Regions from separate parts of the Bradyrhizobium amphicarpaeae genome, predicted to be linked through region 2. Evidence: riboswitches for the same ligand, from Rfam matches in the RefSeq annotation. Region 2 holds a riboswitch; each other region holds the start of a gene.
The links. A riboswitch is a leader RNA that binds a small molecule or an ion and turns the genes downstream of it on or off. The one in region 2 is predicted to bind cobalamin.

Region 1 (4,849 bases), 1.4 Mb from region 2:
CGATGAAGGTCGCGGGGCTCGGTTTCAGAAAGGATGTCACGCTGGCTTCGTTGCGCGAAGCGTTGCTCGCGGCAGGTGGCCCTGAGGGCCTCACAGCGATAGCGACTGCCAGCGACAAGGCCGACACGGAGCCGTTGCGGGAGCTCGCACGTGAGTGCGGCTTGCCGATCAAGGCTGTTCCAGCCGATAGGTTAGCCGGCATCGCCACGCCGACCCGGTCGGATCTCGTGATGGAGAAGTTCGGTACCGGATCGGTTGCCGAGGCTGCGGCGCTCGCGGCCGCCGGTTCTCGCGCACGATTGATTGCGACGCGCGTCGTCTCGCAGGATCGCACGGCGACCGCCGCGATCGCGGAAGGGGACGGCGCATGACGGTGCATTTCATCGGCGCAGGGCCCGGGGCGCCTGACTTGCTGACCTTGCGCGGCCGCGACCTGATCGCGGCCTGTCCGGTCTGCCTCTATGCCGGCTCGCTGGTGCCGGAGGGCGTGCTGGCGCATTGCCCGCCCGGCGCGCGCATCGTCAACACCGCGCCACTGTCGCTCGACCAGATCATCGCCGAGATCGCCGCCGCGCATGAGGCGGGCAAGGACGTGGCGCGGCTGCATTCCGGCGATCTCTCGATCTGGTCGGCGATGGGCGAGCAGCTTCGCCGCCTGCGCGCGCTCGGCATCCCCTACACGGTCACGCCCGGCGTTCCCTCCTTCTCGGCTGCAGCGGCGGCGCTCGAGGTCGAGCTGACGCTGCCCGGGCTTGCCCAGACAGTGGTGCTGACGCGCACGCCGGGCCGGGCCAGCGCGATGCCCGAGGGTGAGAAGCTGGCGGCATTTGCCGCGACCGGCGCGGTGCTGGCGATCCATCTGTCGATCCATCTGCTGGCCGAGGTCGTCGCCGAGCTCACGCCGCATTACGGCGCGGATTGCCCGGTCGCGATCGTCTGGCGCGCGAGCTGGCCGGACCAACGCATCGTCCGCGCCACGCTCGCAACACTCGATGCTGCAGTCGGTGCCGAGATGGAGCGCACCGCGATCATTCTGGTCGGCAAGACGTTAGGCGGCGCTGCGGATTTCGACGAGAGCCGCCTTTATGCCGCCGATTACGACCGCCGCTATCGGCCGGTTGGTGCCGAGCCGCGCTTCCCGGAGGCCTCGTGATGGCGGCAGGCCTCGTCATCTCCGCACCGGCTTCGGGCGTCGGCAAGACCACGCTGACGCTGGCGCTCGCGCGCGCCTGGCGCCAGCGCGGATTGAACGTGCAGTGCTTCAAGAGCGGTCCCGATTACATCGATCCCGCCTTCCACGCGGCCGCCACCGGCCGCGCCTCCGTCAACGTCGACAGCTGGGCGATGGACCGCGGGACCATCGCCCATCTCGTCAGCCGCGGCGCGGATGCCGATGTCGTGCTCGCCGAGGGCTCGATGGGCCTGTTCGACGGCGTCGCCGCCCGCGGCGTTTCCGGCACCGGTGCCACCGCCGATATCGCAGAAATGCTGGGCTGGCCCGTGGTGCTGGTGATCGATCCTTCCGGACAAGCGCAGACCGCAGCGGCGATTGCCGCAGGGCTTCGCGATTATCGCCCCGGAGTGAAGCTTGCCGGCGTCGTGCTCAATCGCGTCGCCAGCCCGCGCCACGAAGCTCTCGTGCGGCATGCGCTCGACGAGGCCGGCATTGCCGTGTTCGGCGCGCTGCCGCGCCATGCCGAGATCAGCCTGCCGAAGCGGCATCTCGGCCTGGTGCAGGCCGAAGAGCAGGCCGAGATCGGCAAGCTGATCGACGAGGCCGCGCGTTTCGTCGCCGAGCATGTCGATCTCGACGCGGTGCTGCGCTGCGCTGCGTCCTGGTCGCTGCAACCCGCCGTGAACGGGCCGAACGTGACGCCACCGGGGCAGCGCATCGCGCTCGCCCGCGATGCCGCGTTCTCCTTCGTCTATCCGCATATGCTGGAAGCCTGGCGCGTGGGGGGCGCGGAGATCTCGACATTCTCGCCGCTCGCCGATGAAGCGCCTGACGCCGGCGCCGATGTGTGTTGGCTCCCCGGCGGCTACCCCGAGCTCCATGCAGGCAGGATCGCGGCCAGTGCGCGTTTTCGCAGCGGCTTGCGCGCCTTCGCCGAGACCCGGCCGGTGCACGGCGAATGCGGGGGCTATATGGTGCTGGGTACCGCTTTGACCGACGCGGACGGCATTCGCCACGAGATGACGGGCTTGCTTGGCCTGGAGACCAGCTTTGCGAAGCGCCGCATGCATCTGGGCTATCGCCTCGCGACGCTGGACGCGCCGATGCCGGGACATAGTTCCGGCGCACGCCTGCGCGGCCACGAATTCCACTATTCCACGATCGTCGCCCAGCCTGACATGCCGCTGGCCGTGGTGCATGATGCCACCGGCGCGGTCATCGCCGAGACCGGCTCGCGGCGTGGCCACGCCACCGGCACGTTCTTTCATCTGATTGCGGAGGACCGGTGAGCGGATTCGTCTCCTTCATCTCCGCCGGACCAGGCGACCCCGAGCTTCTTACGCTCAAGGGCGCCGCGCGGCTGCGCGAGGCCGACGTCGTGCTCTATGACGATCTTGCCTCCGGCGCGATCCTCGATCTCGCCCGGCCCGGCGCAAATCTCGTCGCGGTGGGGAAACGGGCAGGGCGTGCCTCGACCAAGCAACATCACGTCAACCGCCTGCTGGTCGACTATGCCGCGACAGGGGTGCGCGTGGTGCGGCTCAAGTCGGGCGATGCCGGCATTTTCGGCCGGCTCGAAGAAGAGCTGGAGACGCTGCACGAAGCGGGCATCGGCTACGAGATCGTTCCCGGCGTCACCTCGGCCTGCGCCGCAGCGGCACAGGCCGGCATTCCCCTGACACGGCGTCACACCTCGCGACGGGTGCAGTTCGTGACCGGGGCCGATGCCACCGGAGAGTTGCCGCCGAACCTGAATTGGGCGGCGCTGGCCGATCCCGAGGCGACGACCGTGGTCTATATGGGCCGACGCACCTTTCCGGCGCTTGTGGCAAAACTGGTCGCGCACGGCCTCGCCCCGGATACCCCGGCGCTGGTCGCCGAATCTCTCGGCCGTCCCGACGAGCGGCTGGTGCGCACCACCATTGTCGAACTCGCCGATCAGCTTGCCCGCGGCGGTGCCGCTTCGACCGCCGCCGTGATCCTGTTCGGCGCGCTGGCGGGGGATTATCCGTCATGATCGGCCCGGCACTTGCGCAGGCTCGACGAAAGGGGCACACAGGAGGGGCATGGTGCTCAACGCGGCGCAAAGCGCCGGAGCATAATCGGGAATGGGGGTGGGCGGACCCAGTTGCGGCGCCCAAAACCCCAGCCGCCCCCGCGACTGTAAGCGGTGAGGGACTCCGATCAGCCACTGGGCCGCAAGGTCCGGGAAGGCCGGAAATCCCGGGGAACCGCGAGCCAGGAGACCGGCCGTGCACGTTTTGAGGCCAAGGCCGTCGGGTGTGACGGCAGGAAGGAATTGAGCCATGCATATCGAACCCGGTCTAGTGACGGGCGCCAAGCTCGTGTTGAGTTACGCAACCGGCATCGCCGCGGGCGGCGTTGCACTGAAGCTTGCGGTGGAGACCGTGCGTGAGCAGGGCGTTACGTCGTTCGCGGCGCGGACGCTCGCGACCACGGTCCTCGTCTTCGTCTTCTTCGAGATCCTGCCGCACTTTCCGGTCGGCGTCTCCGAAGTGCACTTCATCCTCGGCTCGACATTGTTCCTGCTGTTCGGCGCGGCGCCCGCGGCCTTCGGCCTTGCTTTCGGTCTCCTACTCCAGGGCGTGTTCTTCGAGCCCGCTGACATCCCGCAATATGGCATGAACGTCACGACGCTGCTGGTGCCGCTGTTTGCGATCCAGGCGATCGCCTCGCGGATCATTTCGCGCAACACCGCCTATGTTGATTTGAAGTATCGCCAGGCGCTGGCGCTGTCGACGACCTATCAGGCCGGCGTGATCGCCTGGGTAGCGTTCTGGGCGCTTTACGGTGCGGGCTTTGCGATGAGCAACCTCGCGAGCATCGCGACGTTCGCGGCGTCTTACGCACTGGTCATCGTGATCGAGCCGCTCGCCGACCTCGCCGTGCTGGCGCTGGCGAAGTCGCTGCGCGGCGTCACCGCGCCCGGCCTCGTCACCCCGCGCCTGCACAACGCGGCCTGAGAGACAAGCGAACGGGCGGCCAGCAGAGCCGCCCGTCGCGTTCGCGATGCTCACGCTCTCCCTGATAGGCATCGGTTGCGGCGATCCCGACCAGCTCACGCGCGCCGCTGTTCAAGCGATCAACGCCGCCGATCTGGTCTTGATCCCGCGCAAGGGAACGGCGAAGTCGGATCTCGCCGATCTCAGGCGGACGATTTGCGCGGGCGTGCTCACCAGCGACAAGACAGCCATCGCCGAATTCGATCTTCCCGTGCGCGACGCTGCTGAAGCCGATTACCGCAAGGGCGTGGACGATTGGCACGATACGGTTGCAGCGACCTGGTCGCAGACGATCGCAAACCATCTCGAAGGCGAGGGCAAGGTTGCGCTGCTGATCTGGGGCGATCCCTCGCTCTATGATTCCTCATTGCGCATTGCGCGGCGGCTCAATCCCTTGCCTGGCATCGAGGTCGTGCCCGGGATCACCTCGATCCAGGCGCTGTGCGCGGCGCATGCGCTGCCGCTCAACGACATCGGCGAGCCGTTTCTGGTCACGACGGGGCGGCGCCTGCGCGAAGGCGGCTGGCCGCAAGGTGTCGATACATTGGTGGTGATGCTCGACGGCGGCACGGCGTTTCAAGCGCTCGATCCGGAAGGCCTGCAGATCTGGTGGGGCGCATATCTCGGCATGCCCGACCAGGTCGTCATGTCC
Region 2 (4,849 bases):
GGCGAATTGTTGGTGTGGGTGAAGTTGATGCTGTTGACGTCGAAACCCGCGAGGAACTCGTTGGCCATGCCGAAGACATGCCCGCGGAATTTCGCATCCATGCGATTGCCGACTTGCTGTTGGACGTGAAAAATCTCGATATAACTGCTTCGGTTGATCAGGCCGGTGGCGGGATTGTAGGCGTAGCTTTCGACGTCCTTCCAGTGTCGCTTGGAGTTCAAATAATAGAGCGAGTTCTGAACCGATATTCCGTCGGCGACCTGCCATTCGGTCTTCACCTGATTCCAGCTGTCCTGGTATCGGATATGGCTGTCGCTGACGTTGTAGTTCTTGAAGCGCAGCGATTCATCGAGCCTGCCGTTGATCAGCGGCGTGCCGAAGTAGCGTGACGGCTGGCGGTCACCATAGTCCGTAGACAGCGTCCAGGTGACGTCTTCGTTCTGCTTGAGCTGGATCACGGCATGAAGGGCGACATTGGAGGTGTCGTCGCGGTCGACCCAGCCGTCGGACATATTGCCGGAGGCCGTGATCCGGTAGGCGACGTCCTTGCTGACCGGACCGCCACTGTCCACGGCAATACGCCGCGTCATGTTGGTGTCCAGCGAGATCTCGGCCTGGTTGCGGGGAACCCACAAGGGCAGTTTCGAAACGACGTTGATGGCGCCGCCCACCGCACCCGCCCCATACATCACCGACGCAGGCCCGCGTAGCACTTCGATGCGCTCGGTCGACCACGTATCGAACGGAAAGGTCACCGTCCCGGCGCCGATATAGAGCTGGGTGCCGTCGTACAAGGTCATGACGGACCCGAGGCCGGTGAAGCCGCGGGTGTTGAAGGAGACGCCGCCATTGCCGGGGGCCGGGCTCGCCGTGAAGCCGGTGGCGTTCTGCGTCACGGCCTCGAGGAGGTTCTGCTGGCCGCGTTCGGAGATGGTTTCGGCGGAGATCACCTCCACGCTGCCCGGCGTCTGCAGCCGCGTCAGTCCGAGCCGGCTCCCGGCCGTGCTGGCCCCGGTGAGGTTGAGCGTCGGTGCAGCGAACACGGGACCCGTCGAGCCGGCAACGGGTTTATTGGCGTTGGCAGCCGCGTTGCGTTGCTGGTGGGAACGCACGGAGCGCGCGGCCGCGGCGCGGCGGTTGCTGCGCGCAGCCGGCGTTGCCGTATGCTGCACCACCACGGGGTCGAGCGTCTGGGGCGATCCGCCGGATTGTGCCGAGCCATCGGTCGACCAAGCGAGGCAGGAGAGTGCAACTGAATTGAACAACGTGCGGCGATGCCGCAGGGCGAAGATTGTCTGGGAGGTCATCAATGGACTCGCGATAACGTGGCACGTCACCGCGAACTCAGCTTGGCCGCTGCCTCGAGAAAAAGGCAGCTCAACACTCACCAGGACACCCCGCCCAATGTGCTCGCGTGTGACCACGACTGACGGCAGGTCTCCTGGCTCGCGGGTCGTTGCCTGTCGCCGCCTTCCCAAGCCCGAAGGCTCAGTGGCAATTTGGCGAAGGCTCGCCGCTTACAGTTGCGGGGGCAGCCACGGCATTGGGAGATCCCCGCACCGTATTCCCTATTGATCTCCCGAAGGAGAACCGTCGCAATCAACCTAGTTTCATTTGCAAACAGCTGTCAACCGGGAGTCTCGCGAAGGCAGATCAGCGCGTCGCGCCATCATCGGGCAAAGTGCGGAAGTCCACCGGTCGCAAGAACCGGTCGCCGGATGGGGCAGACGGCAAGTGCCGAACACGTCGAGGAGGATGAAGTTCGTCCAGGCCAGCTGCCCGTCGGGCAAAACAGCAGATCCGCTGTCAAGCCTTCCTCTCGAAAACATTCCACTTTACCGAAATTCGGTTTTGTCGTATGTGTCCGCCGTCCCGGCCCACATGAGGGGCGGTCGTACGTCGTTTCGAGCGCGGGCGGGGATTGCGGTGGACGCGGGCGGCGTCAAGGCGGAGCTTGCGCGTGCAGGGCGAGAGAACCTCGTGAGCGCGCGCGAACCGCGAAGACGAACGGCGCTCCTGCGTACGGCAAAACCGCGTCGTCCTGGCCGTCGTTGCCACGGTCAAGCTGTTCGAAGATGCGCGCGAGCCCAACCGGGCGACCGGCATCGTCAATTCGAATGGCGAGGGAGGCCAAAAGGAAAGTTCGGCTCCCGGGAGAGCGCGGCATATTGGCCGTCAGACCATCGCGCAGGGAAGGCCTGGTTTCGGCTGCCCTGTGTCTCCCCTGTGCATTGCGTGTGCATCCATTGAGCACGGGGGTCTTTACGGGTGCCAGCCGGCGCCCGGCCTTCCCTGCACCCTTTCTTTCGAGAGGGTGTGAAGAGGAGCACAACTCGGGCAAATCATTGCCGCGAGACCGCGAACGTGTGGCCCACCCACCTGCGACAATCGCGCACGGTTCGACAGCCCGGTTCCAACTTGGCGCGAGGCCAGGTGCAACACAATCTCAACCGAACCTGCTTAGGCCTGTCACCTGCTCATTCCTCGGTCTGATTCCACGGTCTCTTGCGACGGGTCTCCTGCATGACATCGGCTTGGCGTTTCTCTCTCCTGCTTCTCGTCCAGTTCCTCATGGGGGTTTCCGCCCACGCACAGGAGGGCCAGGTCGTCAAATTGTCGGCCGGCATCGAATATCAGCGCATCGCGCGCTGGGATGCCGATCAGCTCAACAAGATCCTGCAGGTCGACACGCCCGCTTTCGCCGGAATCACCGCGGCCTACAGCCCGGCGCGCAATGCCGTCCGGCTCTATCGCGTGACCTATTCGTCCGTCGTGCCCGAGCGCGGCAACAAGCCGACGATCGCCTCCGGGCTGCTCGCGATCCCCGAGGACAGCGGCACCTCGTTCCCGATGGTGTCGTATCAGCACGGCACCGTCTACGGGAAGCAGGAGGTCCCCTCGTTTCCGCAGCAGTCGCCGGAAACGCAATTGATGATCGCCCAGTTCGCCGGCCAGGGCTACGCCGTGATCGGCGCCGATTATTTCGGGCTGGGAACGTCGTCGGAGCCGGAAGGCTACATGGTCAAGGCGAGCCACCAGCAGGCGACCTACGACATGCTGATCGCAAGCCGCGCCGTGCTCGATCACCTCAAGCTCACCACGACCAAGCTGTTCCTCGCCGGCTGGTCGCAAGGCGGCTTCGTGACCATGGCCATGCTCGAAAAGCTCGAGCAATCGGGCGTCAAGGTCGACGCCGCCGCCACCGCGAGCGCGCCGGTCGATGCGTTCGTGGCGCTGAACGGCTTTCTCAATTTCCCGCGCAAGAACGATGCGAGCTGGGTGAATTCGCTGTTTATCCTGACGGCGTTCTCCTTCGAGAATTATTACGGGGTGCCGGGGCTCGCGCGCTCGCTGATCGCGGATGCCTATTACGATGTGTCGCGCAAGGCTTACGTGCGCGAACCCTTCGATCCGGCCGACGTGCCCACCGACCTGCACAAGCTGATCCGCGCCGACTATTTCGATCCGCAGTTCTTCGCGGCATCGGCCTATGGGCGCCTGGTCGCGCAGACCCAGGCGTATCGCTGGATCGTCAAGAGCCCGGTCCGCAACTATTACGGCGAGAGCGACGAAGCCATCAGCGTCGGGCTGGGCCAGCTCGCCATGACCTATCAGCGCGCAATCGGCAGCGGCAACACGGCGGTCGGCGCCGTCTCGACCGGCAGCACCAGCCATCGCGGCACCTTCGCGACGGCCGTGCCGAAGTGGAAATCCTGGTTTGACGGGCTCTGACGGCGCGCGCGATTCCGCATGATGCGTCGGCATCGGCGGCGGTAGTCGCTGCCCCGAAAATCTGCCTCTATGCGCGCCGGGACGGTACGCGATGCGGCCGGTCTCCCGCCTCCAAAGCTGCTGCCGGGCCTTTGGGGATTTGGCAATGGTTTTTCGGAGTGACGAGATGAGCGGCTTGGTGATTTCTGGCGGCCGGGTGGTGGATCCCGCGAGCGGGATGGACGCCGTCGGCGACGTGGCGGTGGTGGATGGCAGGATCGCCGCGGTCGGCACCGGTCTCGGCGGCGCCGAGCGGGTGATCGACGCCACCGGCCTCGTGGTCGCGCCCGGCTTCATCGATTTGCACGCCCATGGCCAATCCGTTCCGGCCGACCGCATGCAGGCGTTCGACGGCGTCACGACCACGCTCGATCTCGAGGCCGGCGTGCTGCCGGTCGGGTCCTGGTACGAGCGCCAGGCGAGGAAGGGCCGGGTGCTGAACTACGGCGCCGCCACAAACTGGGCGTTTGCGCGCATCGGCGCGATGACGGGCTCGAACGCCGAGAGCTCGCTGGAGGCGTTCGGCAACGCCATGCGCGACCGCCGCTGGATGGACAATGTGGCCACCGACACGGAAGTCGCCGGCGTACTCGAGCGTCTCGGGCGTGGCCTCGACGAAGGCGGCATCGGCATCGGCATCCTCAATGCCTACGCCCCGGGCGCCGGCGTGCAGGAGCTGACCGCGGTCTGCCAGCTCGCAGCAGCCCAGAACGTGCCGACCTTCACCCATGTCGCGTTCATGTCGCGCATCGACCCCGAAAGCGCGGTGGAAGCCTATATCCGCCTGATCGGCTATGCCGGCGCCACCGGCGCGCACATGCACATCTGCCATTTCAACTCGTCGAGCAAGACCGACGTCGAGCGTTGCCGCGAGCTGATCGCGAAAGCGCAGGCGCAGGGCCTGCCCATCACGGTCGAGGCCTACCCTTACGGCACCGGCTCGACCGTACTGGCCGCCGCCTTCTTCAGCGACCCCGAATTCGTCGAGCGCAACGGCACCGGCTACGATTCCGTGCAGCGCGTGACCGACGGCTATCGCTTCCACGACCGCGAGGAACTGTTGATGGCGCAGGCCGAC
Region 3 (4,849 bases), 2.5 Mb from region 2:
CCGGCCCAGATGCCTTCGCGGAAGACGGCACGGGTATAGGCCACGCCGGAGCGCAGCAGCAGGGCATCGTTGACGCGATAGGACAGGCTGGTCTCCGAGCCGTAGCGCCGGGTCGGATCGAGATTGGTGTTGTAGAACAGGACCGGACTGAAATGGACCTCGTTGGTGAGATCCATCAGGTAGAGACTGCTCTGCAGCTGCAACCCGCCGCCCTTGATGCGCAGCCCGCCCTCGATGTCCTGAGAGGTCTGGGTCTTGAGCTGGAAGGTTTGCGGAATTGAAGCGAAGGTCAAGGGATCGAACGAAGGCCCCGACGACAGCCGCTCGTCGACGTCCGGCGTGCGGAAGGCGCGCGCGGCGCGGCCGAACAGCGAGACCATGTCATTGAGGCGATGCTCGGCCCCGAGATGCAGCGCATATTGGGTCTCGCTGCTCGTCAGCGGCAGCGCGCCGATGTCGGCGTTGAACGGCGCGGCGGGGTCGAAATTGTCGCGTGCCGCAAGGCTGATGGTCTGCACCCGCGCGCCGTAGGAGACGTCGGTGGTGGGCGCTACACCCAAGGTGTGCTGGAAATAACCCGCGACCGTCTGCTGCCTGAGGTCGTAATTGTGCCAGGCGGCGAGCCCCTGCCCGGCGCCGCGGTTCTGCTCAAAGCTCGCATCGTAATAGTCGATGCCGGTCAGAAGCTGCGACGGCATGCCGAGCAGCAGGCTCTTCACGCTGAGCCGCGGCGTGATCGACCAATTCGTCAGATGGGAGCCGACATAGGTCGACGTGAAGAAGGCCGGAACCGGCGCCGGGCTGGAGAAGAACGCGCTCTGCTGCTTCTTGTCACGCACGCCGCCATCGACGATGAGATCGACGCCGTTGACCAGGGTCCTGGTGAAGCCGGCCGTTGCGCTGAAGCCTTGCTGGTTGGCGTAGTTGAATGGCGTGCTGGTCCCGCGCCTGTTGGTCGCGAGCTCGTCGAGACCGATCGAGGGATCGACGGTGCGGCCACCCGGCAGCCGCAGCTCCTGATTGTCGCCGGTGACGGTGAGAAACGCGGTCAGTCCGGGCGTGGTGTAGTTGAGATTACCGACGCCGTTCTGCTGTGAATAGCGGTTGTTGTCGCGGTAGCCGTCGGTCCTGACCGTATTGCCGTAAACCGAGGTCGACCACGGGCCGGAATTGAGCGAGGTCGAGACATTGCCGAGCCGGGTGTTGAACGAGCCGAAGCCGGCCTCGATGCGCGCGCTCACGGGCGGTCCGCCGACGCCATTTTTGGTGACGATGTTGATCACGCCGCCGACCGCATTGTCGCCGTAGAGCACCGCGCCGGAATTGCCGCGCGTGACCTCGATGCGCTCGATGGAATTGAGCGGGATGGTGGAGAGGTCCACCTGTGCCATGTCGACGTCGTTCAGCCGCCGGCCGTTGACCAGCACCAGTGTATTGGCGGTGGCGAAGGCGCCGAAGCCGCGCAGGTCCACGCCGGTCTTGGCAGCGATCGGGCCGCCATAGAACGTCGTGATCTGGGCGCCCGGCGTCTGCGTCGCAATGATCTCGGCAAGCGTCTGCGACGGCGAATGCGCGATATCCGCGGCCGTGATGACGGTCGTGGCGGCCCCGACGATGCCGCCGTTACCGGCGGCAGCCTCACCGCCGGTGCCGGATGAGCCGGCGCCATGTCGCGTCGGCGCGACATCCGCCGTCGCCCGGCGCCTGGTCGCCTCGCCGTCACCGGTTGCCCTTGCGCGCGTGCGGTTCTGATCGGAGGGCTGGGTCACTTCGATTGGTGGCAGCTGCTCGGCCAAGACCCGCTCGGCGAAGGCGGGAGACAGATCGAGCGAAGGCAAGGAAACCGATGCGAGCAGGCCGGCGGCAAGGCGCCTGGCGGCAGGAACGACACGGGACACGATGGCAACCTCGGTATGACGTCAGTGGCACGTCACAGCGAACGAGGTTTCACGGCAGAGCCATGGATTGCTCCGGTGAAGCCGATGTCTGTACTCCCCGACCGACATCTTCGCGTGTGACCACGGCTGACGGCAGGTCTCCTGGCTCGCGGGTCGTTACCTTGCGTCGCCTTCCCAGGACCGAGTTTCCCAGTGGCATGAGACGAAAGATTCACCGCTTACAGTTGCGGGGGCAGCCGCGGCGTTGAGACAAGTCCCGGCGATGGGACGTCCCGCACCACATTCCCTTTTGATCTCCGTGAGGAGAACCGTCGCCGGTCATTTAGGGGCCAACGCCTCGGCGAGTCAATCGACGGCTACGCCAAGGGACAGGTCTGCGTGGCCGGAAGCTCGCCGGGGGGAGCGGTTTCGTTCCGCTCGCTCTGCGCCGCTAGAGCCTGGCGGAGCGCGGTCTCCAGGTCCTGTTGCTGAAACGGCTTCTGCAGGATCGGAACGTGGCGGAAGTCCGCAAGCAAGCTCGCCGGACCGTAACCGGTGGCGAACACGTAAGGTATGCCGCGTTCGGCGATACAGCGCGCGACCTCGAAAGTCTGCCGCCCGTTGAGGTTGACGTCGAGGACCGCAACATCATACGAGAGCGCAGCCGCCTTCGCGAGCGCGTCATCGACGCGCGAGGCCATGCCCGCGATCTCGCAGCCGGCATCGACAAGGGAATCCTCGAGCAGCATCATCACAAGCGACTCGTCTTCCACGACGAAGACCCGCTGGCCAGCGAGATCGGTTTCAGGTTTCATGAGGGCCTCCCGGCAGCCATTGTTGCGATATCTAATCCGCCCAGGGTGGCGCGGATTTCATGCAGCTGCGCGCGAATGACGCAAACGACGCCTTCGGGCGCGAAGCGCAGATCGACGTCGGCGCCGCCGAATTCGTGCGACAGCCCTTGCTGAATCAGGCGGGTGCCGAACCCGCGCCGCGACGGCGGGACCACGGCGGGACCGCCCAGCTCGGTCCAGCACAACTCGAAACGATCATCGACCTTCCAGGCGAGGTCGACGGTTCCCGAGCCGTTCGACAGGGCGCCATGCTTGACGGCGTTGGTCGCAAGCTCGTGCAGCGCCATCGAGATGGCCAGTGCAGCCGAAGGCCGCATGCGCAGATCCGGCCCGCCGAAATTGAGCCTCGCACTCTCCGGCTCGGCATGCGCGGCGAGAGCCTCGGTCACGACCTCTCTCAGCTCCGCCGCCTCCCAATTTTCCCTGACCAGCACATCGTGTGCCTTCGACAAGGCGATCAATCGCGCATCGAACGCCCTGCGCCCCTCCGTCAGGCTCGATGCGTTGCGCAGGGTCTGGAGCGCGAACGACTGCACTGTCGTCAGCGTGTTCTTGACGCGGTGATTGAGCTCATTGACCAGCAGTTCGCGATGGCGCTCCTGGCGCTTGCGCTCGGTGATGTCGATGGCCGCACAAACCGCGCCCTGGAATACACCGGCGGCGTCGACGATCGGAGACGCCTGGAAGATCGCGGTGACCGAGGAGCCGTCATCGAAGCGGAGCTCGAGCTCCTCGCCGGCGACTTCCTCGCCGCGGGCCGCGCGGTGGAGCGGCAGTTCGGACGTTTCGACCGGGACGCGATCGCGAAGGACGCGGCAGGCCGGACGGTCGCCCTCGCGCGCCGACAGCGACATGTTGGCATCAGGCCGTACCCGCAATAGCCGCGCTCCATAGGCATTGCCGAACACGCGCTTCGCTTCGCGGTCGTAGGTGAACCAGACCGCGGTCGGCACGGTGCTGACGACAGCCTCCAGCCGCGCGGCCTGGCGGCGCTGGATCTCCTCGGCATCCCTGCGAATGCGCGCCAGCTGCAAATTGGCGCGCACCCGCGCCAACAATTCGCGCGCCGAGAACGGCTTGTTGACGTAGTCGTCGGCGCCGGCCTCCAGCCCCTCGACGCGGGCCTCTTCGCCGGCGCGCGCCGACAACAGGATGACGGGCGACCCGCGCAGATTCTCGTCGCTGCGGAGCGCCTCCAGCAGCCCGATGCCGTCGAGGCGAGGCATCATGACGTCGGACAGGATGAGGTCGGGCCGATGGTGCCTCGCGGCCTCCAGCGCGCCCTGCCCGTCGGCGAAGGCCTCCACCCGGTAGCCCCGGGCTTCGAGCAGACGCTTGACGTAGTTGCGCAGATCGGTGTTGTCGTCCGCGAGGATGATGCGCTCGCCGCTGCCACGTGTCGAGGCGTCCGGCGTCTCACTCGCGCTCTCCAGCGTGAGATCACCGCGCAGATCCGTGGCGCCCTCATCCTGCGGCAGCCAGCGCAGCGCCTCCTGGACATAGGCTTCGACGCCGCTTCCGGTCGTCAGCGTCGTCGCAAGGCGGTCGGCAACACGTTCTGCCGGCAGATGAGCCGATCCGAACGGGATCGTAACAGTGAAAACGCTGCCGCGGCCGAACTCGCTCGCGACGGTGATGGCGCCGCCGTGCTGCTTGATCAGCTCGTGCACCAGCGCAAGCCCAATACCGCTGCCCTCGAACGTGCGTCCCTTCGCTCCCTCGATGCGATGAAAGCGCTCGAACAGATGCGGCAGTTCGTCCGATGGGATACCCGTGCCGGTGTCACGCACGCGCAATTCGGCGGACTTGCCGTCGGCGCTGGTGCCGATCTCGACCGCGATCTCGCCCTCGAAGGTGAACTTGAACGCGTTGGACATCAGGTTGAGGACGATCTTCTCCCACATCTCGCGGTCGACATGGACATCGTGCGGCAGCACCGGACAGGTGATGATCAGCCGCAACCCGGCCCGATCGGTCGCCGAGCGGAAGTTCGAGGCGAGTTCGGCAGTAAACGCGGCAAGATCGGTCGGAACGAAGCTCGCCCGAACCCGCCCCGCCTCGATGCGGGAGAAGTCGAGCAGGCTGTTCACCAGCCGCAGCAGACGGAGCGAATTGCGA

Region 1: another riboswitch for cobalamin. It lies ahead of CIT40_RS12590 (energy-coupling factor ABC transporter permease); the one in region 2 lies ahead of CIT40_RS06615 (TonB-dependent receptor).
Region 3: another riboswitch for cobalamin. It lies ahead of CIT40_RS18065 (TonB-dependent receptor); the one in region 2 lies ahead of CIT40_RS06615 (TonB-dependent receptor).

Annotation. Positions count from the first base shown of each region.
Region 1 covers NZ_CP029426.2:2,757,816-2,762,664, forward strand. Annotated here, with positions in the region: gene cbiE (precorrin-6y C5,15-methyltransferase (decarboxylating) subunit CbiE) at 1-6, shown strand, start outside; gene CIT40_RS12570 (cobalamin biosynthesis protein) at 3-371, shown strand; gene cobM (precorrin-4 C(11)-methyltransferase) at 368-1,153, shown strand; gene CIT40_RS12580 (cobyrinic acid a,c-diamide synthase CobB) at 1,153-2,463, shown strand; gene cobA (uroporphyrinogen-III C-methyltransferase) at 2,460-3,191, shown strand; cobalamin riboswitch at 3,225-3,443, shown strand; gene CIT40_RS12590 (energy-coupling factor ABC transporter permease) at 3,481-4,158, shown strand; gene cobF (precorrin-6A synthase (deacetylating)) at 4,205-4,849, shown strand, end outside.
Region 2 covers NZ_CP029426.2:1,357,198-1,362,046, forward strand. Annotated here, with positions in the region: gene CIT40_RS06615 (TonB-dependent receptor) at 1-1,307, opposite strand, end outside; cobalamin riboswitch at 1,415-1,610, opposite strand; gene CIT40_RS06620 (alpha/beta hydrolase family protein) at 2,572-3,732, shown strand; gene CIT40_RS06625 (amidohydrolase family protein) at 3,899-4,849, shown strand, end outside.
Region 3 covers NZ_CP029426.2:3,884,690-3,889,538, forward strand. Annotated here, with positions in the region: gene CIT40_RS18065 (TonB-dependent receptor) at 1-1,898, opposite strand, end outside; cobalamin riboswitch at 2,013-2,226, opposite strand; gene CIT40_RS18070 (response regulator) at 2,255-2,692, opposite strand; gene CIT40_RS18075 (ATP-binding protein) at 2,689-4,849, opposite strand, start outside.